DNA from 2 places in the Parapusillimonas sp. JC17 genome. Region 1 is predicted to be linked to the other one. Evidence: predicted binding sites of a transcription regulator. Region 1 holds the regulator's gene; the other holds the start of a gene.
What was found. Region 1 encodes HrcA, which represses chaperone genes, less so after heat shock. Its sites were predicted from a motif close to TTAGCACTCNNNNNNNNNGAGTGCTAA; they were not measured.

Region 1 (3,416 bases):
AGTAGGCGGTGGATCCCGTAGGCGTGGCGACGATGAGCCCGTCGGCGCGCTGGTTGTACATGAAGGTGCCGTCGAATTCGACGCGCACGTCTATCATGCCGCCGCGCCCGGCGCGGTTCAGGACGACGTCGTTCAGGGCGATGCCGGAAAACAGGGTCTGGCCGGCGCGCACGACCCGGCCTTCCAGCATGACGCGGTCTTCGGCTTCGTAGTTTCCCTGTATGACGCTTGCGAGCGCATCGTTCGCGCTGTGCAGCGGGATGTCGGTAATGAACCCCAGCCGGCCATGGTTGATGCCGATGAGCGACACCTTGCTGTGCGCCAGTTGCCGAGCGGCGCCCAGCATGGTGCCGTCGCCGCCCATGACGATCGCCAGATCCGCCTGCTCGCCGATATCGGCATACGAGGCGATGGCGTGTTCGGTCAGGCCCGTGTTGCGGGCGGTGTCGGCCTCGATCAACACCTTACAGCCGGCCCCTTCGAGCGCTTCCGCCAGCGTGCGCAGCGGGGCGTCCAGGCCGGTGTCCTGGTATCTGCCAATGATTGCCACGGTTTTGAAGTGCATGAGGCGAATACCTTGTGAATTGACGAAACAACGATTGGTGAAATAATAGAGACTCAACGATTATATGGGCACCGCGGCCTCATGGATGCGGGTGCAACAACCAGTATCGAGCCAATATTGCTCCAATTGCCTAGAATAGAGTCATGGATGACCGAGCCAATGCGCTGCTGAAGGCGCTCATAGAACGATACATCGCCGATGGCCAGCCGGTGGGGTCGCGCACCCTTTCGAAAATGTTCGATCTGTCGCCGGCTACCATACGCAATGTCATGGCCGACCTGGAAGACATGGGCATGATCCATAGCCCCCATACGTCGGCCGGGCGCATTCCCACGCCCAAGGGGTATCGCATGTTCGTCGACAGGCTGCTGGCCGTGCAGCGTTTCGAGGTCCTGCCGCCCACCCAGATCCGCCAGATGCTGCCCGCGGCCGAACCCACGCGTGCCGTGTCCGCCGCTGCCACGCTGCTGTCCAACCTGTCGCAGTTCGCCGGCGTGGTGCTCGCACCCAAGCGCGCACAGGTATTTCGCCAGATCGAATTCATCCGGCTGTCCGACAAGCGCGTGCTGCTCATCATCGTGACGCCCGACGGCGATGTCCAGAATCGCATTCTCTTCGTTAAGCGTGACTACACCGAGCCGGAGCTCCACGAGGCCAGCAATTTCTTCAACCAGCACTTCGCCGGCATGTCGTTCGAAAAGGTCCGCGTGGCCCTGGCCGAAGAGCTCTCTTCCCTGCAGGCCGATATCTCGCGTCTCATGCAAGCGGCGGTGGAGGCGGGCAGCGCAACGGCCGACATCGACGAATCCGTGGTCATTTCCGGCGAAAGCAAACTGCTCGATGTCTTCGAGATCACGTCCGACATGGAACGCCTGCGCCGCCTGTTTTCGCTGTTCGAAAAGAAAACCGACCTGCTTCAGCTGCTGGATGTCTCCAGCCGAGCCCAGGGCGTCCAGATCTACATCGGCGGCGACTCGAACCTGGTCCCCATGGAAGATGTCTCGGTCGTTACCGCGCCCTATGGCGTCGATGGGAAGGTGGTCGGTACGCTCGGAGTCATCGGGCCGTCGCGCATGGCTTACGAGCGCGTGATCCCGATCGTTGACATCACGGCGCGCCTGCTGTCCAACGCCCTGAGCCACAATCAATCCTAAGAATGAAATTCGCTTCACCTTATTTGCCGGAACCATCCGATCCCCATGCTTTCAGCGCCGATCCGCCGCCGCGGCCGCCCGGCCCTGTTGGGGTCCTGTTGGTCAATCTGGGCACGCCGGACACCCCGACGCCGCGCGACATACGCCGGTACCTGGCGGAATTCCTTTCCGATCCGCGCGTCATAGAGATACCCGCGTGGATCTGGCAGGTCATTCTCCGGCTATTCATTCTTCCAAGGCGGCCGCGGGCGTTGGCGCCAAGGTATCGCGACATCTGGCTGCAGGACGGGTCTCCGCTGCTGGTATGGAGCCAGGCGCAGGCTAGTGCCGTACAGCGCGAACTGGCCGGGCAGGGGTTGGACACCAGGGTGAAGCTGGGCATGCGCTACGGCAATCCGTCGATTGCGCGGGCGCTCGATGAGCTCAGGGCGGAAGGATGCGAGCGCATACTGACCGTTCCAATGTATCCCCAGTATGCCGCCAGCACGACCGCCACCGCCGTGGATCATGTCGCGCGGCATGCCGCGCGGCTGCGCGACCAGCCCGAACTGCGGTTCGTAAAGCGCTATCACGACGATGCGGGCTACATCGCCGCGCTTGCGCGGCAGATCCAGGAACACTGGAGTCGAGAAGGCCGACCCGAGCGCCTGCTGCTCAGTTTCCACGGCCTGCCCCGGTTTTCCATCGAACAGGGCGACCCTTACTATCGGGACTGCATGGAGACCGTCTCCTTGCTCAAGCGGCGGCTGGGCGCCGATGGCGAGCTGGTTCATGCCGCTTTCCAGAGCCGTTTCGGCGCGGCCAAGTGGCTGGAACCCTACACCGAGCCCACCTTGCGGGAATGGGCGCGCCAGGGAGTCAAGCGTGTGGACGTCATGTGTCCGGGCTTTCTGGCCGATTGCCTGGAAACCCTGGAGGAAATCAGTGTCGAATGCCGGGATGCATTTCTGGAAGAGGGCGGCGAGCAGTTGCGCTATCTGCCCTGCCTGAATGATGATGCGGCATGGTCCCAGGCCTTTGCGCGATTGATACGCCGGCATCTCGGCGGCTGGTGAACTTGGGGTCAGACCCCGTGCGGGGTCTGACCCCCTAATAGCATGAACCCGGGGGTCAGACCCCATACGGGGTATGACCCCTTAATAGTATGAACCTGGGGGTCAGACCCCGTACGGGGTATGACCCCTCATTCCAAAGTTTTTCAAAGAGGTCTTGAAATGGGGGCGTCAGCCCCCATTTTCCATGAATTGCATAATCGTATGTGGAGATTTTTTATGTCGGCAAGCAAAGAAAACCTGGATTCCCAAGCTAAAGATCCTGCGGTCGATACGTCAGAGCAGCTCGAGGTCAATGAGGGCGAAGCCTCTCCCGAGGCCGTCGAAGCCCAGGAGCAGATCGAGGCGGAAAAGGACTGGGCCACTTTGTTGTCCGAGGCCGAGGCCAAGATCGCCCAGTATCACGAGGAACTGCTGCGCGCCCGTGCCGAGACCGAGAACATCCGGCGCCGCGCCCAGGAAGACGTTGCCAAGGCCCGCAAATTCGGCACGGAATCATTCGCCGAAAGCCTGATTCCGGTGCGCGACAGCCTGGAAGCCGCCCTGGCGCTCAGCGACCAGACCGCCGAGGCCTGGCGCGAAGGGGTGGAGGCCACGCTCCGGCAAGTGAATACCGCATTCGAGCGTAATCTTCTGAGGGAAGTA
Region 2 (3,416 bases), 2.4 Mb from region 1:
CGGTAGTGCCGGCTCTGGCAATGAGGCTTAGAAACCGCCCATGCCACCCATGCCGCCCATACCGCCCATGTCGGGCATGGCGGCGGCTGGCTTGTCTTCCACGATTTCAGCCACGGCGACTTCGGTCGTGAGCAACAGGCTGGCAACCGATGCCGCGTTTTGCAGCGCGGTGCGGGTTACCTTGGTGGGATCCAGAACGCCTTGCTCGACCAGGTCACCGTACTCGCCGGTGGCGGCGTTGTAGCCGTAGTTGCCCTGGCCGTTCGCCACGTTGTTGACCACGACGCTCGGCTCGTCGCCGGCGTTGGCAACGATGGTGCGCAGAGGCGCTTCGATGGCGCGCAGGATCAGCTTGACGCCGGCGTCCTGATCTGCGTTGTCACCCTTGACGGCCTGCACCGCTGCCTTGGCGCGGATCAGAGCAACGCCACCGCCGGGAACAATGCCTTCTTCCACTGCGGCGCGGGTTGCGTGCAGCGCGTCTTCGACGCGTGCTTTCTTTTCCTTCATTTCGACTTCGGTCGCCGCGCCAACGCGGATCACGGCAACGCCGCCGGCCAGCTTGGCCACGCGCTCTTGCAGCTTTTCACGGTCGTAGTCGGACGTGGCTTCTTCGATCTGGACGCGGATTTGCTTGACGCGCGCTTCGATCGACTTGCCGTCGCCGGCGCCGTCGATGATGGTGGTGTTTTCCTTGGCAACTTCGATGCGCTTGGCCTGGCCCAGGTCTTCCAGGGTGGCTTTTTCGAGCGACATGCCGGTTTCTTCGGAGATAACCACGCCGCCGGTCAGGATGGCGATGTCTTCCAGCATGGCCTTGCGACGGTCGCCAAAGCCGGGGGCCTTGACGGCTGTTGTCTTCAGGATGCCGCGGATGTTATTGACAACCAGGGTGGCCAGCGCTTCGCCTTCGACGTCTTCAGCCACGATCAGCAGAGGACGGCTGGACTTGGCGACTTGCTCCAGCACGGGCAACAGGTCACGGATGTTGCTGATCTTCTTGTCGAAAATCAGGATGTACGGATCGTCCAGGACGGCGACTTGCTTGTCCGGGTTGTTGATGAAGTAGGGCGACAGGTAGCCGCGGTCGAATTGCATGCCTTCGACGACGTCCAGTTCATTTTCGAGCGACTTGCCGTCTTCGACGGTGATGACGCCTTCCTTGCCGACCTTGTCCATTGCGTTGGCAATGATTTCACCGATGGAGGAGTCGCTGTTGGCCGAGATGGAGCCTACCTGGGCGATTTCCTTGCTGGTGGTGCAAGGCTTGGACAGCTTCTTCAGTTCTTCGACGGCAACGGCGACAGCCTTGTCGATGCCGCGCTTCAGGTCCATGGGGTTGATGCCGGCGGCCACGTACTTCAGGCCTTCTTCGACGACGGCCTGCGCCAGAACGGTGGCAGTGGTGGTGCCGTCGCCGGCGTTGTCGGAGGTCTTGGAAGCGACTTCCTTGACCAGTTGGGCGCCGATGTTTTCGAATTTGTCTTTCAGTTCGATTTCCTTGGCAACCGACACGCCGTCCTTGGTGACGGTGGGGGCGCCGAAAGAGCGATCGAGCACGACGTTGCGGCCTTTGGGGCCCAACGTGGTCTTAACAGCGTTGGCGAGAGTGTTTACGCCACGGACGATGCGCACGCGCGCGTCATCGCCGAACAGTACTTGCTTAGCAGCCATTGTCTAATTCCTTGTTTGATTCGGTATCTGATTACTGGACCACGGCGAGAATTTCTTCTTCGCGGATGACGAGCAGTTCTTCACCGTCGACTTTGACGGCCTGGCCGGCGTACTTGCCGAACAGAACCTTGTCACCGACTTTCAGGTCTACAGGAAGCACTTTGCCGTCTTCCGTCTTTTTGCCGGGACCGACAGCCACGACTTCGCCCTGATCGGGCTTTTCGGCGGCGCTTTCAGGGATGACGATACCCGAGGCGGTAGTGCGCTCGTTGTCCAGACGCTTGACGATCACGCGATCGTGCAAAGGACGCAGTGCCATGGAGGAACTCCTGTTCAATAGTAATTAATCAAAAAAAGGCGGGGGACGTTGTTAGCACTCATCCCCTTCGAGTGCTAATTATAAGGACGAAGTTTTATTCTTCAAGAGGGGCGGTAAGTTTTGTTACATTTGAGTCGCTCCTGGTGTCCATGTCGAACGCCACTGAGGTTTGAACTTCCGCCACTCAGTTCTGAACTCCGAAAAATGGCTAGATCTAGCGCTGTTGCGTGTTTCAGGGCAAAAATGGGGTTGGGGTGGGATTCAGAAACGGGGCGTTTCTATTGTTTTTGCTGCCTGGAATGTATAGGCAGTGCCTCGTTGGCCCATGACAATCCTAATGATCTACTTGGCGTTAACTCAGCTTATATGGAGGGCGTGGCATGAAGATGACAACCAAGGTGCTGACCGCACATGTGCCGCTCCATCTTGCCGACAAGGTGGACAAGATGGCGGCGCGACTTGGACGTTCACGCGGCTGGGTCATCCAGCAGGCCCTGGTCGCTTGGATCGCTCAGGAAGAAGAACGGGATCGGCTCACCTACGAGGCGTTGGCCGATGTGGATGCAGGTCGGAGCATTGAACATCAGGCGGTGAAATATCGCGGCCGTCTGAATCACTGCAGTCAGTTTGGCTTTGGCATCCCACTGATCCGCCTGCGTCGACTTCTTGGGCACAATAAATCCCTTGGCTCGAAACTGCTTCTTCCAATTATAGAGACTTGCCTGCGAGATGCCGGTTTCACGGCTCACGGCGGCCACCGTCTGATTGTGCGGGGGCATCAACTTTCTGACCACCTGTTCTTTGAATTCTGCGCTGTAGCTGGGCACTGCTTCACTCCATCCGCTCACTCAAAAACTCAAATCAACTGAGCGGACATCTATTGTGACAGAGGGGGCAGGACCTGGCCGAGAAGATACGAAAGCTCGCGGGCAACACGTCCGTGGATACGCCGCTGCCCGAAACACGCATCGGCCTGGGTTGTCCAGACTGAAAATCGACATTCCACTCAGTTTGGAGTTTTGTCACTCGGGAAAATGGCGGATGGCGGCCCGGCCCCTTCACGAAGAATGTTCCAAAAGCAGTTATCGAGCGTAGAATCAGAACGCCCTCCGCAATTGCAGAGGGTCAGTAAGCCCAATCAAGGAGACGACAATGCAGCGCATTAAGAAATGTGTATCAGCAGTTGTAGTCGGACTGGCGTTCGGCGCGCTATCAAGCGGCGTGATCGCGCAGGGTCAGGGGAAGGTTCCGGACAACATTGAAAAGCTCATGAACATGGGCACGACAGGCGCCTCGCTGGATATCGAGTCCATCCCGCAAACAGGTGATCGTGCCGAGGCAATCAAGCGCATTCTCAAGAACATCAAGCTTCCCGAGGGATTCGCGATCAGCCTCTATGCCATTGTGCCCGATGCCCGGCACA

Region 2: ACSBPU_RS04725 (co-chaperone GroES) is a predicted target of HrcA. The motif match lies at 2,045-2,071, and genes of this name have one in related genera.

Annotation. Positions count from the first base shown of each region.
Region 1 is NZ_CP197474.1:3,329,962-3,333,377, reverse strand. It holds gene ACSBPU_RS16070 (NAD kinase) at 1-565, opposite strand, end outside; gene hrcA (heat-inducible transcriptional repressor HrcA) at 709-1,719, shown strand; gene hemH (ferrochelatase) at 1,722-2,774, shown strand; gene grpE (nucleotide exchange factor GrpE) at 2,991-3,416, shown strand, end outside.
Region 2 is NZ_CP197474.1:974,377-977,792, forward strand. It holds gene groL (chaperonin GroEL) at 28-1,674, opposite strand; gene ACSBPU_RS04725 (co-chaperone GroES) at 1,706-1,993, opposite strand; gene ACSBPU_RS04730 (CopG family ribbon-helix-helix protein) at 2,374-2,862, shown strand; gene ACSBPU_RS04735 (PQQ-dependent sugar dehydrogenase) at 3,146-3,416, shown strand, end outside.